DNA from 3 places in the Streptomyces sp. NPDC052043 genome. Region 3 is predicted to be linked to each of the others. Evidence: riboswitches for the same ligand, from Rfam matches in the RefSeq annotation. Region 3 holds a riboswitch; each other region holds the start of a gene.
What was found. A riboswitch is a leader RNA that binds a small molecule or an ion and turns the genes downstream of it on or off. The one in region 3 is predicted to bind cobalamin.

Region 1 (7,292 bases), on a different contig from region 3:
GCGAAGTCGTACACCGGCAGCCCCTCGTCGCTGCGGTCCAGTCCGAACACCTCGCAGACCACGCCGAGCTCGAAGGGGTGCACTCCGTCCAGCAGCACGGTGGCCACGTTCTTCAGCATGGGTCCAGTGTGCCCCCGCGGTGGCAGGATTTTGAAGGTGTACGGCAGTCCTGCCACTCACGGTGAGGAGTACCCGGCGCCACAGTGGTGTCCATGACCACGACACAGCTGCAAGGCCTGATCTCGATGCTCTTCGTCCTGGGGCTCCTGGTCCTCATGGTCCTGCCGTCGGTGGTCGGCATCGTCCACGACCGACGTGCCGACCACCGGATCCGTCAGGCCCAGGAGGACCGGGAGGCCGGGGAGATCCCCGACGAGGCTCAGAAGTCCTCGTCGAGGTCGACGGTGCCCTCCACCGCCACCTGGTACGCCGACGGGCGCCGCTCGAAGAAGTTGGTCAGCTCCTGAACGCCCTGGAGCTCCATGAAGGAGAAGGGGTTCTCGGAGCCGTACACCGGGGCGAAGCCGAGGCGCGTCAGGCGCTGGTCGGCGACGCACTCCAGGTACTGCCGCATCGAGTCGGTGTTCATCCCCGGGAGGCCGTCACCGCACAGGTCGCGCGCGAACTGGAGCTCGGCCTCGACGGCCTCCCGCAGCATGTCGGTGACCTGCTGCTGGAGCTCGTCGTCGAAGAGGTCGGGCTCCTCCTTGCGCACGGTGTCCACCACGTCGAAGGCGAAGGACATGTGCATCGTCTCGTCGCGGAACACCCAGTTGGTGCCGGTGGCCAGACCGTGCAGCAGGCCGCGGCTGCGGAACCAGTAGACGTAGGCGAAGGCGCCGTAGAAGAACAGGCCCTCGATGCACGCGGCGAAGCAGATGAGGTTGAGCAGGAAGCGCCGGCGGTCCGCCCTCGTCTCCAGCCGGTCCAGCTTCTCCACCGAGTCCATCCACCGGAAGCAGAACTCGGCCTTCTCCCGGATCGAGGGGATGTTCTCCACCGCCGCGAAGGCGGCGGCGCGGTCCTCGGGATCGGGCAGGTAGGTGTCGAGCAGCGTCAGGTAGAACTGGACGTGGACGGCCTCCTCGAAGAGCTGGCGGGACAGGTACAGCCGCGCCTCGGGGGAGTTGATGTGCTTGTACAGCGTCAGCACCAGGTTGTTCGCCACGATCGAGTCACCGGTGGCGAAGAAGGCCACCAGCCGTCCGATCAGGTGCTGCTCGGCCGGGCTCAGCTTGGCGAGGTCGGCGACGTCCGAGTGGAGGTCGACCTCCTCCACCGTCCAGGTGTTCTTGATGGCGTCCCGGTAGCGCTCGTAGAAGTCCGGGTAGCGCATCGGACGGAGCGTCAGTTCGAAGCCGGGGTCGAGCAGGTTCTTGGTCTCGCTGGTCATTACTGGCAGGCCTCGCAGGACTCGGGGTTCTCAAGGGAGCAGGCGATCGCGTCGGCGTCCGGCGCCGCCTGCTGGACGGGGACGGTGGCGGGAGTCTGGGCCCGAGCCGCGCGGGCGATACGGGTCGCCGGGCGGGAGCGCAGGTAGTACGTCGTCTTCAGACCCTGCTTCCAGGCGTAGGCGTACATCGAGGAGAGCTTGCCGATGGTCGGCGTCTCCATGAACAGGTTCAGGGACTGGGACTGGTCCAGGAACGCGGTGCGCGCCGCGGCCATGTCGATCAGACCGCGCTGCGGGATCTCCCACGCCGTGCGGTACAGCGTCCGCACGTCCTCGGGGATCCAGGCGAAGCCGGCCACCGAGCCGTTCGCGTCGCGCAGTGCCTCGCGGGTGCGGGCGTCCCAGACGCCGAGCGCCTTCAGGTCGTCCACCAGGTACGAGTTGACCTGCAGGAACTCCCCGGAGAGCGTCTCACGCTTGAAGAGGTTGGAGACCTGCGGCTCGATGCACTCGTACACGCCCGCGATCGAGGCGATGGTGGCGGTCGGGGCGATGGCGAGCAGCAGCGAGTTGCGCATGCCGACGGCGGCGATCCGCTCGCGCAGGGCCGCCCAGCGCTCCGGCCAGGTCAGCTCGACGTCGTAGTGGTCGGGGTGCAGCACACCCTGGGCCGTACGGGTCTTCTCCCACGCGGGCAGCGGGCCGTTGCGCTCGGCGAGGTCGGCCGACGCCTCGTACGCGGCGAGCATGATCCGCTCGGCGATACGGGTGGACAGGGCCTTGGCCTCAGGGGAGTCGAAGGGCAGCCGCAGCTTGAAGAACACGTCCTGGAGGCCCATGGCGCCCAGGCCCACCGGCCGCCAGCGGGCGTTGGAGCGGCCCGCCTGCTCGGTCGGGTAGAAGTTGATGTCGACCACGCGGTCCAGGAAGGTGACGGCGGTGCGGATGGTCGCGTCCAGCCGCTCCCAGTCGATGTCCCCGCCGGCCACGAACGCGCCCAGGTTGACCGACCCCAGGTTGCACACCGCCGTCTCACCGTCGTCGGTGACCTCCAGGATCTCCGTGCAGAGATTGGAGGAGTGGACGACGTGACCGGGCTGCGCCGTCTGGTTGGCGGTGCGGTTGGCGGCGTCCTTGAAGGTCATCCAGCCCTGGCCGGTCTGCGCGAGGGTGCGCATCATACGGCCGTACAGCTCGCGGGCCGGCATGGTCTTGCGGGCCAGTCCCCGGGCCTCCGCGGCGCGGTACGCGGCGTCGAACTCCTCGCCCCACAGGTCGGTCAGCTCCGGCACGTCCGCGGGGGAGAACAGCGACCACTGCCCGTCGGCGTTCACCCGGCGCATGAACTCGTCCGGGACCCAGTGCGCGAGGTTGAGGTTGTGCGTCCGGCGGGCGTCCTCACCGGTGTTGTCGCGCAGCTCCAGGAACTCCTCGATGTCGGAGTGCCAGGTCTCCAGGTAGACCGCGGCGGCGCCCTTGCGCCGGCCGCCCTGGTTCACGGCGGCCACCGAGGCGTCCAGGGTCTTCAGGAACGGCACGATGCCGTTGGAGTGCCCGTTGGTGCCGCGGATCAGCGAACCGCGGGAGCGGATGCGGGAGTAGGCGATGCCGATGCCGCCGGCGTGCTTGGACAGCCGGGCGACCTGGAGGTAGCGCTCGTAGATGGAGTCCAGCTCGTCCTTGGGGGAGTCGAGGAGGTAGCAGGACGACATCTGGGGGTGGCGCGTGCCGGAGTTGAAGAGCGTGGGGGAGGAGGGCAGGTAGTCGAGGCGGCTCATCAGCCCGTAGAGCGCCGCGACCTCGTCGACGGACCGCGCGGTGTCGTCCTGCGCGAGACCGGCCGCGACCCGCAGCATGAAGTGCTGGGGCGTCTCGATCACCTTGCGGGTGATCGGGTGCCGCAGCAGGTACCGGCTGTGCAGGGTGCGCAGGCCGAAGTAGCCGAAGCGGTCGTCGGCGGCCCGGTCGATCAGCGCGTCCAGGCGGTCGGCGTGGGCGCGTACGAACTCCGCGGTCCGGTCGGCGATGAGGCCCTCACTGTGGCCCACGGCGACCGAGTCGGTGAAGGAGACGACGCCCTGGGAGGCGGCCTCGGCGCGGACGGTGAGGGTCAGCAGCCTGGCCGCCAGCCGGGAGTAGGCGGGGTCCTCGGAGATGAGCCCGGCGGCCGCCTCCGTGGCGAGCTCACGCAACTCGGCCTCGTCGGCCCGCGCCGACCGGCCGCGCAGCGCGGCGGCGGCGACCCGGCCGGGGTCGGCGTCGGGGAGGTCGGCGGTCAGCTCGGTCAGGGTCCGCAGCAGTACGGCACCTGGACCGTCGGTTTCCGTGGCTGTGACTGAAACCGGGTCGGCTGGCGCGATGGTCACGTGGAGCTCTCCCTCGCTCGGCACGGGGACTCGCACAGGGCAGGGGGCAGCACACGAGCGCACGCGGCGCCGCGCCCACCAGCCCATTCCGCGAGGCCCGGACGTCAGGGCACCCGGACCGGACGGCCGGGCGCGCTGTCGGCAGGTCCTCGGACTGACGCTCGTGGCGGCCCATGGGGCATATGCGCACGAGTACACCGTTGCGGGACAGTTCCGGATTCGCACCGGATTCCCCTGCGGCGACAGTGAGCACGAGCATACATCTTGTGCTGAGTGAGTCGGGCACCCCCATATGTTGTGCCGCGTCGACTCCGGAGCGTGTCAGAATGTCAACTCGTAGGTGAGCAGCGTGATGTCGTCCAGCTCCGGGAGCGGGTTCCAGTCCCGCCCCGGCGTGCGGACGAAGCCCAGGCGCTCGTAGACGCGGTGGGCGGTACGCATGGAGCTCTGGCTGGACAGCACCACGCGGACACAGCCCTCCACGGCCCGTGCCCGGTCCAGACAGGCCCGTACGAGGGCCTCGCCGACTCCTCTGCCGCGCGCCGCGTGCGCGACCGCGAGCATCCGTATCTCGGTCTCGCCGGGGCCGGCGAGGTCGGCCATGGGACCGGCGCCGGGGACGAAGGTCACCCCGCCGAGCACCTTCCCGTCCGCCACCGCCACCAGCACCTCGGCCGCGGCCGCCCGCTTGGCCACGTTCCGCAGCTCGACGAGATATCCGTCGCTCTCGCCGAAGTCCAGCAGCCCGTCCTGGAGGTAGGCCTGGGCGGTGATCTCACCGAGCGTGCCGTACTCGCCGGGTTCCACCGGCCGGATCGCGAAGTCCATGGGCCCGAGTCTGCCGTACGGGCCCGGCCGTGGGCCGCCGGATTTCTCTCCGGCGGCCCACGGGGTGCCCGGTGCTACTGCGGGGCCACCGCCGTGGCCGGCGGGAGCTCCGCCTCGACACCCGGGTCGCCGGCGTCCGCCGTGTAGTCCTCCGGCCGGGTCTCGTCCACGCCCTCGGGCGCCTTGACCGCCCTCAGCACGAACGTCAGGACCACCGCGACGGCCGCGTTGAGCACGAACGCCGTCAGACCGATGTAGCCGATCTCGCCGAGGCCCGGGATCTCCTTGGCCGAGCCGCCGAAGTGCTTCTGCGTCGGCGAGGCGACCCCGTAGGCGGCGACCGTGCCGTAGACCATGCCGACCGCCCAGCCCGCCAGCAGCGCCCAGCGGTGGAACCAGCGCGTGAACAGGCCGCCGACCAGGGCCGGGAAGGTCTGAAGGATCCAGATCCCGCCGAGCAGCTGGAAGTTGATGGCGACCGTCTTGTCCATGGTCAGCACGAACACCAGCGCGCCCACCTTCACCAGGAGCGACACGATCTTGGAGACGCGGGTCTCCTCCCTCGGTGTCGCGTGCGGGCGGAGGAAGTCCTTGTAGATGTTGCGGGTGAACAGGTTCGCGGCCGCGATCGACATGATCGCCGCCGGCACCAGCGCGCCGATGGCGATCGCCGCGAACGCCACGCCCGCGAACCAGTCCGGGAACATGTTCTCGAACAGCTGCGGAATGGCCAGCTGGCCGTTCTTCACCTGCACGCCCGCCGCGATCGCCATGAAGCCCAGCAGCGCGAGCAGGCCCAGCATCAGCGAGTACAGCGGCAGGATCGTGGTGTTGCGGCGGATCACCTCCCGGCTGCGCGAGGACAGCGTCGCGGTGATCGAGTGCGGGTACATGAACAGCGCGAGCGCGGAGCCCAGGGCCAGCGTGGCGTAGGTCCACTGGCCGGCCGCCGCCGGCACCAGAGAGCCCGACCCCGTCTCGGTGAACTTCTGGCCCGCCTTGGCGAACACCTCCGAGAAGCCGCCCAGCTTGATCGGGATGTAGATGATGGCCACCGCGATCACGAGGTAGATCAGGGTGTCCTTCACGAACGCGATCAGCGCGGGCGCGCGCAGCCCCGACGAGTAGGTGTACGCCGCCAGCACACCGAAGGCGATCAGCAGCGGCAGGTCCTTCACGAACCAGTGGGTGCTCTCTCCGCCGCCGACGCCCATCACGTCGAGCACGGCCTGGATGCCGACGAGCTGGAGCGCGATGTACGGCATGGTCGCGAGGATGCCGGTGAGCGCCACCGCCAGCGACAGGCTCTTGGAGCCGAACCGGCCGCGGACGAAGTCCGAGGTGGTCACGTATCCGTGCCGGTGGGACACCGACCACAGCCGCGGCAGGAACGTGAAGATCAGCGGGTACACCAGGATCGTGTACGGCACCGCGAAGAAGCCCGCCGCGCCCGTCGCGTAGACGGCGGCCGGCACGGCGACGAAGGTGTAGGCGGTGTACAGGTCGCCACCGAGCAGGAACCAGGTCACCCAGGTGCCGAACGACCGGCCGCCCAGGCCCCACTCGTCCAGGCTGTGCTCGTTCTCGGCCCGGCGCCAGCGCGCGGCCAGGAAGCCCATGACGGTGACGAGCAGGAAGAAGAAGACGCAGACGCCGAGCGCGACGCCGTTGACACCGTCCTTCACTTCACCGCACCCCCGTCCTCGGCCGTGGCGGGGTCGGCGGTCCGGGCCGCCTGCGGGGCCCGGGCGGCGCGCTGGTCACGCTGCCACAGCCGGTACGCGGTCATCGTCAGGGCCGCGGAGAGGAGCACCCACAGCATCTGGTACCAGTAGAAGAAGGGGATCCCGATGAACACCGGGTCCGTCTTCGCGTACGACCCCACCCACAGCAGCGCCACGAAGGGGGCGGCGAGGCAGAGGGCGATGGCGACCCGTAAAGGCGTCACCACCGCTCTGGTGGCTTCCGGGGCATTCGACATGTGGCGACTCCGTCCCCTAGCTGATCACCGGCGAGCGTGCGGTGCGCAGGCAATCTAGGTCACGGTGCCACGGGTGCGGAATCCCTCGTGCGTAGGACGCCGAGGAACCGCCACAAGATCCTTACTCCCCCAACGCCCTTAGTCCTGCGGGCGCTTGAGCCGTGCCACGAACTTGTAGCGGTCCCCGCGGTACACCGACCGCACCCACTCCACCGGCCGCCCCTCGCGGTCCACGGAGTGCCGGGAGAGCAGCAGCATCGGCAGGCCCACGTCGGTGCCCAGCAGGCCCGCCTCGCGCGGAGTGGCCAGCGAGGTCTCGATGGTCTCCTCGGCCTCGGCCAGATGGACGTCGTAGACCTCGGCGAGGGCGGTGTAGAGGGAGGTGTACTTCACCAGGCTGCGCCGCAGTGCCGGGAAGCGCTTGGCCGACAGGTGGGTGGCCTCGATGGCCATGGGCTCGGCGTTGGCCATGCGCAGCCGCTCGATGCGCAGCACCCGCCCCCCGGCGGTGATGTCGAGCAGTTCGGCCAGGCGGTCGTCGGCGGTGACGTAGCCGATGTCCAGCAACTGCGAGGTCGGCTCCAGGCCCTGGGCACGCATGTCCTCGGTGTAGGAGGTCAGTTGCAGCGCCTGAGAGACCTTCGGCTTGGCGACGAAGGTGCCCTTGCCCTGGATGCGCTCGAGCCGGCCCTCGACGACGAGTTCCTGAAGCGCCTGCCGCACC
Region 2 (7,292 bases), on a different contig from region 3:
GTACCCCTCGGGGTCGGCGTTCCACATCGCGCCGTGCGGAGCGCTCGGCACCATGTGCAGCGCGACCAGGTTGGGGCGGCGCTCGGCGAGGCGGCGGGAGAGCTGCCAGGGGGCCACCCGGTCGCCCGGGCCGTGGAAGATCAGCGTCGGTACGGTGAGCCCCTCCGGGTCCGTCGCCTCGGCCAGGCGGTCGCCGTACAGACCGGTGCGCCCCTGCGCGGCGCGCACGGCGAGCGGCAGCAGCGGGCCCGGGGTGTGCCGCGCCCGGGCCAGGGCCCGCAGCGTCACCTCCCAGTTGAGCACCGGGGAGTCCAGCACGAGTCCGGAGATCCGCTCGCGCACCGCCGAGCGGGTGGCGGCGCGCAGCGCCATCGTGGCGCCGGTGGACCAGCCGTGCAGCACGATCCGCTCGGCCCCGTACCGCATGGCGTAGCGGATCGCCGCGTCCAGGTCCCGCCACTCGGTCTCGCCGAGGTGGTTCAGGCCGTCCGGCGGGCGGGGCGCGCCGAGGTCGCCGCGGTAGGCGAGGGCCAGTACCGGGAAGTGCCGGCGGTGCAGGAACCCCAGGATGTTCATGGGGAGTTCGCGGGTACTGCCGAGGCCGTGCACCGCGATCACCCAGGTCTCGCGCACCCCGGGCACGAACCAGGCAGGCAGAGGACCGAGTTCGCCGGGGACGTCGACGTCGGCGTGCTCGATACCGAGGGCGCTGCGCGGGTTGCCGACGTGCAGGTTCGGGGTGAGCCACACCTTGTCGCCGCGTTGCAGGACGCCGTGGGTGACGCGTTCCAGTCGGCGTACGACAGTGTCGGGCCGGTGCGGGGCGGTGGGCAGCACGGGGCCCACCACCGCGTGGGAGCCGTCGCCCGCCAGCCCGTAGGTGCCCGGGCGCAGGGAGGCGAGGTCCCGGGTGAGGCTGATCCGGCCGGCGGCCGTGCCGTGCACGGTGAGCCGGGGTTCGGTGGGCAGGGGCCGGCCCGGGGGCGCCTTGAGCGCGGCGTCGCTGGCGAGCCGGCCCGCGGCGACGCTCGCCGCGCCGGCCGCCAGGGCTGCGGTGACGGCCGCGGCCGTCGCTTTGGCAGTGGGCACGGCTCCAGTGTCCTGGCGCACCCGGTCACCGGCCAGTGGGACGGAGGGTCGGGGTGACATGTCCGCGCGGGTTCCATGAAGAGCGGCGTTCATTCCTCGCCGCAGCCCTTCCCGATCTCTGCCCCGGCTCCCTCCCCCTCTCTACCCCTGCCCCTGCCCCTGCTGTCCGTACGCCCGCAGCCGCTCCCCCGCCTGCGCCAGTTGCTCCGGCGTCAACAGGGCCGGTGTCAGGCCGGGGACGCTGGACGCCGCCAGCCACACACGGCACATCCACTCCAGCTGGGCCGTGCGGTCGTAGGCCTGGTCGAGGCCGGCGCCGTGGGTGAGGGTGCCGTGGTTGGCGAGCAGGCAGCCGGTGCGGCCGGCGAGGGCGCGCAGCACGTTCCCGGCCAGTTCCTCGGTGCGGTACGTCGCGTACGGGGCGACCCGGACGGGGCCGCCGAGCGCGCCGGCCATGTAGTGGATCAGCGGCAGCTCGGTGACGAGCGTCGAGACGGCGGTCGCGTGCACGGCGTGGGTGTGGACGACGGCGCCCGCGTCGGTGCCGCGGTAGACGGCGAGGTGCATGGGCAGTTCGCTGGTCGGCACCAGGGTGCCGAGCACCTGTCTGCCGTCCAGGTCGACGCCGGTGACGTCGTCGTCCGTGAGCCGGTCGTAGGGGACGCCCGAGGGGGTGACCAGGACGATGTCGCCGACGCGTACGGACACGTTGCCCGAGGTGCCGACGACCAGCCCGTCCGACACCGTGCGGCGGGCCGCCGCGACCAGTTCCCGCCAGGCGCGCGCCGTGTCCCCGGACACGTCCGCCCCGGCCCCTCGCGCCTTGGCCCGCTCGCCTTGTGCGTCCGCTCGGTCCCGCCGCTGTTCGGTCATGCGCCGATCCTGCCAGGACGCCTCCCGCGAGCGGCCGTTCCTGTCCGCCGGAACGCGGGAAGGAACACCGCGATGACCGCCTCAGTTCATCTTCCGTTCACCCGGGTTACCTACGTTCAACGCGCCAATGACGCTCGAACGATTGCCTGGGTAAATGGAAAGCTTCTCGCTGATCCTCGCGATGGTGGTGATCACCGCACTCGCGTTTGATTTCACGAACGGTTTCCACGACACCGCCAACGCGATGGCCACGACCATCTCCACCGGCGCGCTCAAGCCCAAGGTCGCGGTGGCCATGTCCGCCGCGCTGAACCTGGTGGGCGCCTTCCTCTCCGTGGAGGTCGCCAACACGATCTCCAAGGGTCTCGTCGACGAGAGCGGCATCCGTCCCGAAGTCATCTTCGCCGCCCTGGTGGGCGCGATCCTCTGGAATCTGCTGACCTGGCTGGTCGGACTCCCCTCCAGCTCCTCGCACGCCCTCATGGGCGGTCTGATCGGCGCCACCATCGCCTCGGCCGGCTTCAGCGCCGTGCACGGCGGTGTCCTGCTCACCAAGGTCCTCATCCCGGCGGTCGTCGCCCCGGTCGTCGCGGGTCTGGCCGCGCTGGTCGCGACCCGGCTGTCGTACGGCATCGGCAGCAAGTCGCATTCGCACGGCAGGGCGGCCGAGAAGGGCCACCGCGCGGGGCAGATCGCCTCCGCGGGCCTGGTCTCGCTGGCCCACGGCACCAACGACGCGCAGAAGACGATGGGCGTCATCACCCTCGCCCTGGTCGCCGGCGGCGCCCTCGCCCCCGGCTCGAACCCTCCCACCTGGGTCATCCTCTCCGCGGGTCTGGCCATCGCGCTCGGCACCTACATCGGCGGCTGGCGCATCATCCGCACCATGGGCAAGGGCCTGACCGACCTCCAGCCGCAGCAGGGCTTCGCCGCCCAGACCAGCGCGGCCACCGCCATCCTGGCCTCCTCCCACCTCGGCTTCTCCCTGTCCACCACGCACGTCGTCTCGGGTTCGGTGATGGGCGCGGGCCTGGGCCGCAAGGGCGGCGTGGTCCGCTGGTCCACCGCGACCCGCATGGCCGTCGCCTGGGCGCTCACCCTGCCCGCCGCGGCCCTGGTCGGGGCCGGCGCGGAGGCCGTGACCCGGCTCGGCGCCTGGGGCACCTGCCTCGTCGCCGTGTTCCTGGTGGCCTCCAGCGCCGCGATCTGGAAGATCTCCCGCCGTGAGGTCGTCGACCACACCAACGTCAACAACACCGGCACCGACGCCGACACCGAGGAGCCGGCCGGCGTGGTCACCCAGGCCATCGCCGCCGTCATCCCGCCGCCGGCCTCCCCGGTGACCGACACGCTCACGGCCACGATCCCCGCCCAGCCCTCCGCGCCCGCCACCGACCCCGCGTCCGTCGCGCCCCCGCCGGCCGCCGCCGTCTGAGCTCGCGTCCAGGCAGAAGGAAGAGAACACCATGAAGATCGACTGGGCGGCCCTCGGCTCCGTCTTCGGCGTCAGCCTCGGCGTCACGGTGGGCCTCGTGGCCCTGTTCACCCTCGGCATCGCCGGTCTCTCCCGCCGCGAGCGGGCCGTCGCCCAGGGCGACGGCAGCGGGGTCCTCGCGGTCACCGGCGCCTACGCCTGCTTCGCCGCGTGCGCCGCCGCGGTGGCCTACGGGATCCACCTGATCATGGCGTAGCCGTACTGCCCGGCGCGGCCGGGACCCTGGCGACCGGGTCGGATCCGCGTGACGGGTCCCGCCCGACCCACACGTCACCACGTCACCCGCTCTTGCCGGACCGTCCCCGCGACGGCCCGGGAAGGGCGGGTTTTCCCGTCCGGCCCGCCCCGGGGTGTGGGCCTCATCTCAGTACCCCTGCGCAGGTCAACGGCAGGTTGACGGGTGTTCGCGGTGCGTGGTGGACTGCCGGAGCCACATACGGCGGCAGGAGAGGAAGCCCGGTGCGAATCCGGCGCGGTCCCGCCACTGTGACCGGGGAAGAACATCCCCGGGAGTCAGGAACTCTCACCGCCGGTCTCGTCGAACCAGGGCGTGGACACCCTGAGTGAGGACATGTATCGCCATGCGCGGCTGCCGACCGAGGTTCACCAGCGACTCACTGACCGACCGCACGACCGGCTGACCCGATGGGTGCCGATCGCGACTTCGCGTACGGCGCCGCCGCCGGCCTCCTCGGTGACCTGCTCCTCGGCGATCCGCGCCGCGGGCACCCCGTCGCCGTGTTCGGACGGGCCGCGGGTGCCGTGGAACGCGCGCTGTGGCGGGACCACCGCGGCTGGGGCGCCCTGCACACCGCCGTGTGCGTGGGGGGCGTCGTGTCGTCGGCCGCGCTGGCCGCGTCTGCCCTGCGTCCTTCCCGTACCGCGTCCGTCGCGCTGACCGCCGCCGCCACCTGGGCCGTCGTCGGCGGGACCTCCCTCGCCCGGGAGGCGCGGGTGATCGGACGCGCGCTGGAGACCGGTGACATCGAGGGCGCCCGGGCGCGGCTGCCGCATCTGTGCGGGCGCGACCCTCAGGCACTGGACGCCGACGGCATCGCCCGCGCCGTGGTCGAGTCCGTCGCCGAGAACACCTCCGACGCGGTGGTGGGCGCGCTGGTGTGGGGAGCCGCCGCCGGTGTGCCGGGGCTCCTCGGCTTCCGCGCGGTCAACACCCTGGACGCCATGGTCGGGCACAAGTCCCCCCGCTACCGCCGCTACGGCTGGGCCTCGGCCCGGCTCGACGACCTCGCCGGATGGCCGGGGGCGCGGCTCACCGCCGCCCTGGCCGCCGTCGCGGGCGACGACCCGCGCGGTGCCGTACGCGCCTGGCGCGCCGACGCCGGCAAGCATCCGAGCCCCAACGCCGGCCCGGTGGAAGCCTCGTTCGCGGGGGCGCTCGGCGTGCGCCTTGGCGGCACGCTCTCGTACGCCGGGCGCGTGGAGCACCGCCCGGTGCTCAACGGCCCCGGACGCGCCGTCCGGCCGGGTGACATCGAGCGCGCGGTACGGCTCTCCCGCCGCGTGGGCTGGCTCGCGCTCGGCGTGTGCGCGGGCGTACGGCTGCTGAAGAGAGGACGGACGTCATGAGCGGCGGTCTGCTCGTCGCCGGCACCACCTCCGACGCCGGGAAGAGCGTCGTCACGGCCGGGATCTGCCGGTGGCTGGTGCGCCAGGGCGTGAAGGTCGCCCCGTTCAAGGCGCAGAACATGTCCCTCAACTCCTTCGTCACCCGCGAGGGCGCCGAGATCGGGCGGGCGCAGGCCATGCAGGCCCAGGCGTGCCGCGTCGAGCCGACCGCGCTGATGAACCCGGTGCTGCTCAAGCCGGGCGGCGAGCAGAGCAGTCAGGTGGTGCTGCTCGGCAGGCCGGTGGGTGAGATGAGCGCCCGCGGCTACCACGGCGGGCGGCAGCAGCGGCTCCTCGGCACCGTCCTCGACTGCCTCGCCGAGCTGCGGAGCACGTACGACGCGGTGATCTGCGAGGGGGCGGGCAGCCCGGCGGAGATCAACCTGCGCCGCACCGACATCGTCAACATGGGGATCGCGCGCGGCGGGCGGCTGCCCGTGCTCGTCGTCGGCGACATCGACCGCGGCGGCGTCTTCGCCTCCTTCTTCGGCACGCTCGCGCTGCTGTCTCGTCAGGACCAGGAACTGGTCGCCGGGTTCCTCGTCAACAAGTTCCGCGGGGACGTCTCGCTGCTCGAACCCGGCCTCGACATGCTGCACGGGCTCACGGGACGGCGTACGTACGGCGTGCTGCCGTTCCGGCACGGGCTCGGCATCGACGAGGAGGACGGACTGCGCGTCTCGCTGCGGGGCGCGGTGCGGGAGTCCACCGTGGCGCCGCCGGTCGGCGAGGACGTGCTGCGGGTCGCCGTCTGCGCCGTGCCGCTGATGTCCAACTTCACCGACGTCGACGCGCTCGCCGCCGAACCAGGCGTCGTCGTGCGGTTCGTGGACCGTCCCGAGGAACTGACCGACGCCGACCTCGTCGTCGTACCCGGCACGCGGGGCACGGTCAGGACACTGGAGTGGCTGCGGGAGCGGGGGCTTGCGCGGGCCCTCGCGAGAAGGGCGGCGGACGGGCGGCCCGTGCTCGGCATCTGCGGCGGTTTCCAGCTTCTCGGCGAGCACATCGAGGACGACGTCGAGTCGCGAGCCGGACACGTGGACGGCCTCGGACTGCTGCCCGTACGGGTCAGGTTCGCCCGCGAGAAGACCCTCACCCGGCCGGAGGGCGAAGCCCTCGGCGAACGGGTCGAGGGGTACGAGATCCACCACGGGGTCGCCGAAGTCACCGGCGGAAGTCCCTTCTTGGACGGGTGCCGGGTCGGCGCCGTCTGGGGCACCCACTGGCACGGCTCCCTGGAGTCGGACGGCTTCCGCCGGGCCTTCCTGCGCGAGGTGGCGGCCGCCGCCGGCCGGCGTTTCGTGCCGGCGCCCGACACCTCGTTCGCCGCGCTGCGCGAGGAGCAGCTCGACCGGCTCGGCGACCTGATCGAACAGCACGCGGACACGGACGCGCTGTGGCGACTCATCGAGTCGGGCGCGCCGCAAGGACTGCCTTTCATTCCACCGGGAGCGCCCGCATGAGCACAGTGTTGTTGTTGTCGACCGCCGACACCGATCTGCTCGCCGCCCGAGCCTCGGCGGCCTCCTACCGGATCGGCAACCCGACCCGCGTGGACGTCGGCGAGGAACTTCCCCGGCTGCTCGACGGCGCGGACCTCGCCGTCGTACGGCTGCTCGGCGGCAAGCGGGCCTGGGAGGACGGGCTCGCCGCGCTGAAGGCCTCCGGCGTCCCGACGGTGCTGCTGGGCGGCGAGGCCGTACCGGACGCCGAGCTGATGGCGGAGTCGTCGGTGCCGGCCGGAGTCGTGGCGGAGGCGCTGAAGTACCTCGTCGAGGGCGGCCCGGAGAACCTCGCGGAACTCGCCCGGTTCCTGTCCGACACGGTGCTGCTGACCGGTGAGGGCTTCGAGGAGCCGCAGCGGATGCCGGAGTACGGCGTCCACGGCGAACGCGCCTTCGTGGAAGGCCGCCCGACCGTCGGCGTGCTCTTCTACCGCGCCCACGAACTCAGCGGCAACACGGCGTTCGTGGACACCCTGTGCGACGCGATGGAGGCGCACGACGCCAACGCCCTTCCTATCTTCTGCGGTTCGCTGCGCGGTGCGGACGCCGGGCTGTACGAGATCCTCGGACGCGCCGACGCCCTGGTCGCCACCGTCCTCGCGGCCGGCGGCACGCACGCCTCGCAGGCGTCGGCGGGCGGTGACGAGGAGGCCTGGGACATCGGGGCGCTCGCGGACCTGAACATCCCCGTGCTGCAGGGG
Region 3 (7,292 bases):
ATCGACTGGACCGGAACGGCCCTGCTCTCCGTCTGGATCACCGCGCTGGTCCTGATCACCAGCTGGGGCGGCAACGAGTACGACTGGTCCTCGGCGATGATCATCGGCCTGGCGGTGGTGACCGTGGTGGCCTTCGTCGCCTTCGTGTTCGTCGAACGCCGCGCCGCCGAGCCGATCATGCCGCTGTCGGTCTTCGGCAACCGTGACTTCTCCCTGGCCGGGGCGCTGAGCTTCATCGTCGGCTTCGCCCTCTTCGGCGGAGTGACCTTCCTGCCGCAGTTCCAGCAGTTCGTCCAGGGCTCCTCGGCCACCAACAGCGGCCTGCTGCTGATGCCGATGATGCTCGCCTCGATGGTGACCTCGCTGGCCGGCGGCCAGATGATCAGCCGCACCGGCCGCTACCGCCTCTGGCCCATCGTCGGCACGGTCCTGATGGCCGCCGGACTGGGCCTGTTCGCCACCATGGACATCGGCACCTCCCGCACCGTCACCTCGCTGTACATGGTCGTCCTCGGCGCCGGCATGGGCTGCCTGATGCAGACCACCATGCTGATCGCCCAGAACAACGCCCCGCTCAAGGACATGGGCGCCGCCACCGGCGCCGCCACCTTCCTGCGCAACATGGGCGGCTCCCTGGGCGTCTCCCTGCTGGGCTCGATCTACGCCTCCACCCTCACCGACTCCGTCGTCTCCCACGGAGGCATGGCGGCCGGCTCCGGCGGCTCGGCCTCGGTGTCGCAGATGACGCCGGAGATCCTCAAGAGCCTGCCCGCGGCAGCCCGCCAGGTGTTCCAGCAGGCCGTCACCGACGGCGTCGCCTCCGTCTTCACCTGGGGCGCGGTGGTGGCCGCCGCGGGCCTGCTGATCGCCGTGCTCATCCGCCAGGTGCCGCTGCGGGGCTTCGAGGCACCGGCCCCCGCCGACACCTCCGCACAGCCCGGAGCGGCCCAGGACGACCAGGAGGCCACCGAGAAGGCGCCGGCCGGCAGCTGACGCCCCCTCGCCTCCCCTCTCCGCGCGCGGATGTGCAGGAGAGGGGACTCTCCCTCCCCGTCAGGGGACGGCCGGGGAGGGAACGCCGCCCGGGCCGGTCCGTCACGGACCGGCCCGGGCGGACCGCGTTGGCGCCGCGGTGGCCGTGATCAGCCTTCCTCGCGACCCGTCCGGTCCTTCCTGTGCCGCGGAAGCCGGTGCGCCGCGACCGGCCGGCCGCCGACGAGGTGGTCGGCCACGATCGTGGCGGCCGCCGCCGGGTCCACGTGCCCGTACCAGACGTCGTCGGGCTGCACGCTGACCACCGGCGCCTGGTTGCAGGGGAACTGGCACCCCGTCTGCACCACGAGGACGTCGTCGTCGCCGAGCCCGTGCTCCGCCAACCGCCCCACCAGCGCGCGCACGCTGTCGTCCGCGCCCTTGGCCGTGCAGCGCGGCCCGCGGCACACCAGGACCTGGTGCCGGTGGCCGGTGACCTCCTCCCAGGCCGGAGAGGTGAGGCCGGGCTCCCCGCCGGTGACCGGCCTGACGGACGCCGCGGCCGCGGCCACGGCGTCCGCGGAGTCCGCGAGCCGGGTGGCGACGAGCAGCCCGGGGCGGTGGCCGGCGCGCTCCCGCCACCAGTACGCCGCGATCCGCCGCAGCCAGGAGTGGCCGGGACCCGAGGCCCCGAGGCGGACCCCGATCAGGACGACGGTCTCCGCGCCCGTGTCGGCCAGCCTGGTCAACTCGGCGGACAGGGACGGCTCGCCCTGCTGCAGGAACGCCGTCGTGGCACCCAACGGCGCGGCGGCTCCGTCCAGTTCGGCCCGGCGGTTGGCCTCCGCGAGGGACATGCCGACCAGGACCGTGGCACCGCCCGCGTCGGGGGCCGTTGAGGGGGCGCGCGTACGGTTCCGGCTCATGACGCGGGCCCCTCGGGAAGCAGTCCGTTCCACCGGATGTGCGGTCTGTCGTGCCGCGGGTGCCGCTCCACGGTCGCGTCGACTCCGTAGACGCGCGCGATCGTGGCCGAGGTGAGCACCTCGGAGGCGGGTCCATGGGCCACCAGGCGGCCGTCGAGCAGCACGGCGACGTCGTCGCAGTAGGCGGCGGCGAGTTCGAGGTCGTGCAGGGCCGCGACGGTGGTGATACCGAGCCCGCGTACGCTTTCGAGGAAACCGAGCTGGTAGCGCAGGTCCAGGTGGTTGGTGGGCTCGTCCAGCAGGAGCACCCCGGGTTCCTGTGCCAGGGCCCGCGCGAGCTGGACCCGCTGGCGCTCTCCGCCGGACAGGGACGACCAGGTCCTGTCGAGCAGCCCGCCGACGTCGGTGGCGGCGACGGCCCCGGCGAGCACCGACCGCTCGTGGTCGGCCACCGCGCCCGCCACGACGGGCCACCGGCCGCGGTGCGGCGTGCGCCCCAGGTCGACGACCTGACGCGCCGTCAGCGGCAGTGCGGTGTCGGCCTGCTGTTCCATGAAGGCCACCCGCCGCGCGCGCCGGCGGGCCGGCAGCGCGTACAGGTCGTCGCCGTCGAGGAGGACCCGGCCCGACTGCGGCCGGCGCAGTCCGGCCAGCGCCCGCAGCAGCGTCGTCTTGCCGGCCCCGTTCGGCCCGAGCAGGCCGGTCGTCCTGCCGGGGGCGAAGCCGAGCGTCACGTCCGTCAGCAGCGTGGCGCCGTCGACGCGCACGCCGACGCCCTCGGCGCGCAGCCCCACCGGGTTCGCGCTGATCACGGCCGACCCCCTGCGGCCGACCCGCCGCCTGTCCGGCGCCACAGCAGCCAGGCGAAGAACGGCGCGCCGAGCCCGGCGGTGACGACGCCGACGGGGATCTCCTGGTCCGGGAGCACCGAGCGCGCCACGATGTCACTGCCCACCAGCAGGGACGCGCCGAGGAGCGCGGACAGGGGCAGCAGCAGGGCGTGGCGCGGGCCGCACACCAGGCGGACGACGTGCGGCACGACCAGGCCGACGAACCCGATGACGCCGGTGTGGGCGACCAGGCACGCGGTCACCAGCGCGGCCGTGGCGACCAGGGCCCAGCGGGTGCGTTCGACGTGGACGCCGAAGGAGCGGGCCGCGGTCTCGCCGAACGCGAACGCGTCCAGGTCCCGGGCGGCCGCGACCATGACCAGCGTGCCGGCGACCGCCACCGCGGTCAGGAAGACGGCCGTGCCCCACCGCACCCCGGCCACCGAGCCCAGCGTCCATTCCATGACACCGCGGGCGGCGTTGCGGTCACCGAGGACGAGCACGACGAACGACGTGTACGCGCCGCAGATCTGCCCCACCGCGATGCCGGCCAGCACGGTCCGCGCGGCCGGCAGGGACCGGGTGCGCGCGGCGGCCAGCGCCAGCACGACGACGACGGCGAGCAGGGCGCCGGCGAAGGCGGCCGCCGGGAGCGCGCCGACCGCCGCGGCGCCGGTGGCTCCGACGCCGAGGACGATCACGGTGACCGCGCCGACGGCGGCGCCGTTGGAGATCCCGAGCAGGTAGGGGTCGGCCAGGTCGTTCCCCGTCAGGGTCTGCAGCACCGCGCCGCAGACCGCGAGTCCCGCGCCGGTCGCGGAGGCTCCCAGAACCCGGGGCAGCCGCAGCTGCCAGACGATCTGGTCGTCCAGCAGCGTGACGGGGGAGTCGCCGAGGCCGAGCCGGCGCAGAACGACGCCGGCGACGACGTGCGGCGGCTCGTGGACCGATCCCACGGCGAGGCCGAGCAGGACGGTGACCAGCAGCAGGACCACGGCAACGGTCAGGCCCGCCGCCGCGCGACCCGCTCCCGCGGGCCGTGCGGCGGGACGATCCTCCACCGTCATGAACGCGGGTGCAGCTTGCTCAGGCCGGCCGAGACCAGGGCGGCACCGTCGGCGAGGCGCACGCCGGGCGTCGTCTCGGAGAACGGCACGACCACGAAGGCCTTGTGCCGGACGGCGGTGAGCTTGCTGAGCACCGGGTCGTGCTCCAGGTAGTCGATCCTGGACTGTGCGCTGTCCCAACTGGCGTCCGCGAGCACGATGACGTCCGGGTCCGCCGCGGCCACCTTCTCCCAGCTCACGGTCTTCCAGCCACCGGGCAGCGTGCCGAAGACGTTGTGGGCGCCGACGGCATCGAGCACGAGCTGGGGTCCGCCGTGGCCGGCGCCGACGAACGGGGCCTTGGTGTTCGAGTCGTACCAGAGCACGTTCAGGCCCTTGCCCGCCGCCTCGGCCCTGAGGCCGGCAAGCTGCTTCTGCTCCTTCTGGAGAGCGGCGGCGCGCGGTGCGACACCGAACACCTCGGCGATGTCGCCCACTTCGTCCCACACCGCCTGGAAGGACACCGGCGGCACCTGCTTGCTGTCGGCGCAGCCGAACGGCGAGAGGTAGGACTCGATGCCCTTGGAGCTCAGATCCGCCCGCGTGCCCGCGACCTTGTCGCTGAACGCGGTGGTGTAGGAGGCGTAGAGGAAGTCCGGGCGCGCCGCGAGGAGCTTCTCCTTGGTCGGGTACTCCTTGGACAGCACCGGGACGGCGTCGTAGGCCGACTTCCACTGCGACGGGACCGCGTCGTCGAGGAACGCCGTTCCGGCCATCTGCGACTGGAGGCCGAGGGCCAACGCCACTTCGGTGGCACCCTGGTTGAGGGTGACCAGCCGGCTCGGCGGTGCCGCGACGGTCGTGGTGACGCCACAACTGCTCACGCTCACCGGCGCCGGGCGGCTGCTCCCGGCCGCCGCGGCGGGCTTCTCGGCCGCGGGCGCACCCGTACAGGCGCCGAGCGCACCGACGAGCAGGAGCGCGGCAGCGGCGAGGCCGGGGCGTAGGGGACGCGCGGGGCGTGTGAAACGCGCGGCGCGCAGGGAACGTTCGGCGTGTATGGATCGTACGGATCGAAACGGACGCAGGGGACCGCTGGGCACGATGCTCTCCAAACCCTCGTGGAACATGTCGCGCCGTGACCGGTCTCCTGGCTTCCGCGTCACCGCTCCGAGGCCGACCTTCCCAGGTGGCTCGTTCCCGATCCACCCAGTGGCCCTGACCGCTCCGGGAGCCGTCAGCGAGGGCCGCGGAACTCCGCGGCTACAGTGGCGAGGGCCGCACCGGCTTCCGACCGGTTTCCCGTACACCACGGCAGCCATACGCTACCAAGCCGCTGGTGGCGCGGCTGCGAGAGTGTCCCGTAGGAGAGCACCGCCCTGCGCGACGCGCGGTACCGGCAGCGAAGCGCTTGACCCTCACGTGGCGTCAGGCCGCATGGTCGGTGGCGTGGAAGAGCACCTGACCGTGGGACGTGTGGCCGAGTTGGCCGACGTGACCGTCCGCACGCTGCATCACTACGACGAGATCGGTCTCGTGCGGCCGTCCGCGCGGACCTCGGCCGGGTACCGGGCCTACTCGGCGGGCGACGTGGAGCGACTGCGGGAGGTGCTCGCCTACCGGCGGCTGGGCTTCGGACTGCGCGAGATCGCGGATCTGGTCGACGACCCGGCCACCGACGCGGTCGCCCACCTGCACCGGCTGCGCGGCCTGCTGCTGGAACAGCGCGACCACGCTGCCGCCATGGTGACGGCCATCGACACGGAACTGGAGGCACGGGCCATGGGGATCAGGACGCCGCCGGAAGAACAACTGAAAGTGTTCGGAGCGCAGTTGTACGAAGTCATCGGGTCCGCGTACCCGGCGACGCGGCGTACCGAGCCGCGGATCGCCGCGAGGATCTGGGATGCGCTCGGGGACGCCCGGACGGTACTGAACGTCGGGGCCGGCACCGGCTCCTACGAGCCCCCCGACCGTGACGTGATCGCGGTGGAACCGTCGGCGGTCATGCGGGCACAGCGTCCCGCGGTCGCGGCGCCGTGCGTGGCCGCCAGTGCGGAAAGCCTTCCGTTCGAGGACCAGTCCTTCGACGCCGCGATGGCGGTCAGTACCGTTCATCACTGGCCGGATCCGGTCGCGGGGCTGCGCGAGATGCGGCGCGTGGCCCGCCGGGTGGTGGTGTTCACGTACGACGCGAGTGCCACCGGCTGGGGTGAGCGGTTCTGGCTGACCCGCGACTACCTGCCCGAATTCGCCGACCTGCTCGCCGACTGGCCTTCGCTGGCCGACCTGACCCGCGCGATCGGGGGCCGCGCGGAGCCGTTGCTCATCCCGTGGGACTGCGCTGACGGCTTCTTCGAGGCCTACTGGCGCCGGCCCGAGGCATACCTGGACGAACATGTGCGCCGCGCGGTGTCGGTATGGACCAGAGTCGGGCCGGAGGCCGAGCAGCGGGCGGTCGACAGGCTCCGCGACGACCTCTCCTCAGGCCGGTGGGCCGAGCGCAACCGCGACCTCGTCGCCCTCGACGCGGCAGAACTCGGCCTGCGCCTGCTCGTAGCCTGAACCGGCCGGTCCAGCCCAGCAGCGGCACCAGGGCACCCCCGGAGCGCGCGACGTCCACCTCGGTACGGCGGGCCGCCGCCGCGCCGGCCATGCGGCTCCCCACGTGATCGACCGGACAGCTCGCGGCAAGATCCCCCAAGCGCCGAGCCTCTACTGCTGCTCGATGCTGATGGCGGCGGTGTTTCCGGCGGTGTCCATGCTGAGCGCGACCTTGCCGAATGCGAGATTTTCGACCTGCATGCCGTCCTTGTCGAGCATGGCGGGCAGCTTGGTCTGGATCCAGGTGCGGACCTTGGCGTTGTCGATGCCGTCGAGGTTGGCGGCCGTGACGCAGTCGGTGAAGAGGGCGACCTGCTCGGAGGACCTGCCCTTCGGGAATCCGGCGGCGTTGCAGGACAGGCTGAGGATCCCCCGGTGGGTGTCGGTGATGGCGTGTGCGACGAGGGAGGGGGCGCCCTTGGCTTCGCCGAACCAGTCGCGGGTGGGCGGCAGGCCGGCGATGCTCTCCTTGGCACCCTGCTTCTCCCAGGCGACGCCGTGGCTGGTCATCTTGGCGACCCAGGAGCCGATGTCTCCGCCGAGGGTAGAGGTCCCGGTCTCGGCGCGATCGCTGCCCTCGACGTCTTTGCTCGGGGCATCGCCCTTCTGGGCAGCCGACTTCGGTGACGCGGTGTCGGTCGGGGCGCTGCCCTTGGCGGAGCTGGTGTGGTCGCCGTTCTTGCCGTCTCCGTCGCCGACGACCGAGCCGATGATGCCGATCACGGCGAACAGAGCGAAGACACCGAGACAGCCCAACCCGACGATCTTGCCCGCACTGCGCTTCTTCGGTGGCTGGGGCATGGACACCCCTGGCTGCTGCTGCGGGCCACCCCAACCGGGCTGCTGGGGCTGCTGGGGCTGTTGCGGGTAGTGCTGGTTCATTGGTTCCTCTGGGACAGGTTGTTACGTGTTGC

Region 1: linked by a shared signal. The riboswitch ahead of ACIHCX_RS13215 (ribonucleoside-diphosphate reductase subunit alpha) and the one ahead of ACIHCX_RS27995 (ABC transporter substrate-binding protein) in region 3 are both predicted to bind cobalamin.
Region 2: linked by a shared signal. The riboswitch ahead of ACIHCX_RS04525 (cobalamin biosynthesis protein) and the one ahead of ACIHCX_RS27995 (ABC transporter substrate-binding protein) in region 3 are both predicted to bind cobalamin.

What each region holds. Positions count from the first base shown of each region.
Region 1 covers NZ_JBIUBT010000004.1:434,247-441,538, forward strand. Annotated here, with positions in the region: gene ACIHCX_RS13200 (helix-turn-helix domain-containing protein) at 1-119, opposite strand, end outside; gene ACIHCX_RS13205 (hypothetical protein) at 213-467, shown strand; gene ACIHCX_RS13210 (ribonucleotide-diphosphate reductase subunit beta) at 380-1,393, opposite strand; gene ACIHCX_RS13215 (ribonucleoside-diphosphate reductase subunit alpha) at 1,393-3,759, opposite strand; cobalamin riboswitch at 3,882-4,035, opposite strand; gene ACIHCX_RS13220 (GNAT family N-acetyltransferase) at 4,081-4,587, opposite strand; gene mctP (monocarboxylate uptake permease MctP) at 4,662-6,272, opposite strand; gene ACIHCX_RS13230 (DUF3311 domain-containing protein) at 6,269-6,568, opposite strand; gene ACIHCX_RS13235 (GntR family transcriptional regulator) at 6,707-7,292, opposite strand, start outside.
Region 2 covers NZ_JBIUBT010000001.1:954,192-961,483, reverse strand. Annotated here, with positions in the region: gene ACIHCX_RS04545 (alpha/beta hydrolase) at 1-1,089, opposite strand, end outside; gene ACIHCX_RS04540 (class II aldolase/adducin family protein) at 1,231-1,962, opposite strand; gene ACIHCX_RS04535 (anion permease) at 2,117-3,397, shown strand; gene ACIHCX_RS04530 (hypothetical protein) at 3,429-3,653, shown strand; cobalamin riboswitch at 3,857-4,001, shown strand; gene ACIHCX_RS04525 (cobalamin biosynthesis protein) at 4,103-5,044, shown strand; gene ACIHCX_RS04520 (cobyric acid synthase) at 5,041-6,549, shown strand; gene cobN (cobaltochelatase subunit CobN) at 6,546-7,292, shown strand, end outside.
Region 3 covers NZ_JBIUBT010000012.1:135,771-143,062, forward strand. Annotated here, with positions in the region: gene ACIHCX_RS27975 (MDR family MFS transporter) at 1-993, shown strand, start outside; gene ACIHCX_RS27980 ((2Fe-2S) ferredoxin domain-containing protein) at 1,143-1,898, opposite strand; gene ACIHCX_RS27985 (ABC transporter ATP-binding protein) at 1,895-2,710, opposite strand; gene ACIHCX_RS27990 (FecCD family ABC transporter permease) at 2,707-3,795, opposite strand; gene ACIHCX_RS27995 (ABC transporter substrate-binding protein) at 3,792-4,658, opposite strand; cobalamin riboswitch at 4,897-5,103, opposite strand; gene ACIHCX_RS28000 (MerR family transcriptional regulator) at 5,212-6,339, shown strand; gene ACIHCX_RS28005 (hypothetical protein) at 6,490-7,260, opposite strand.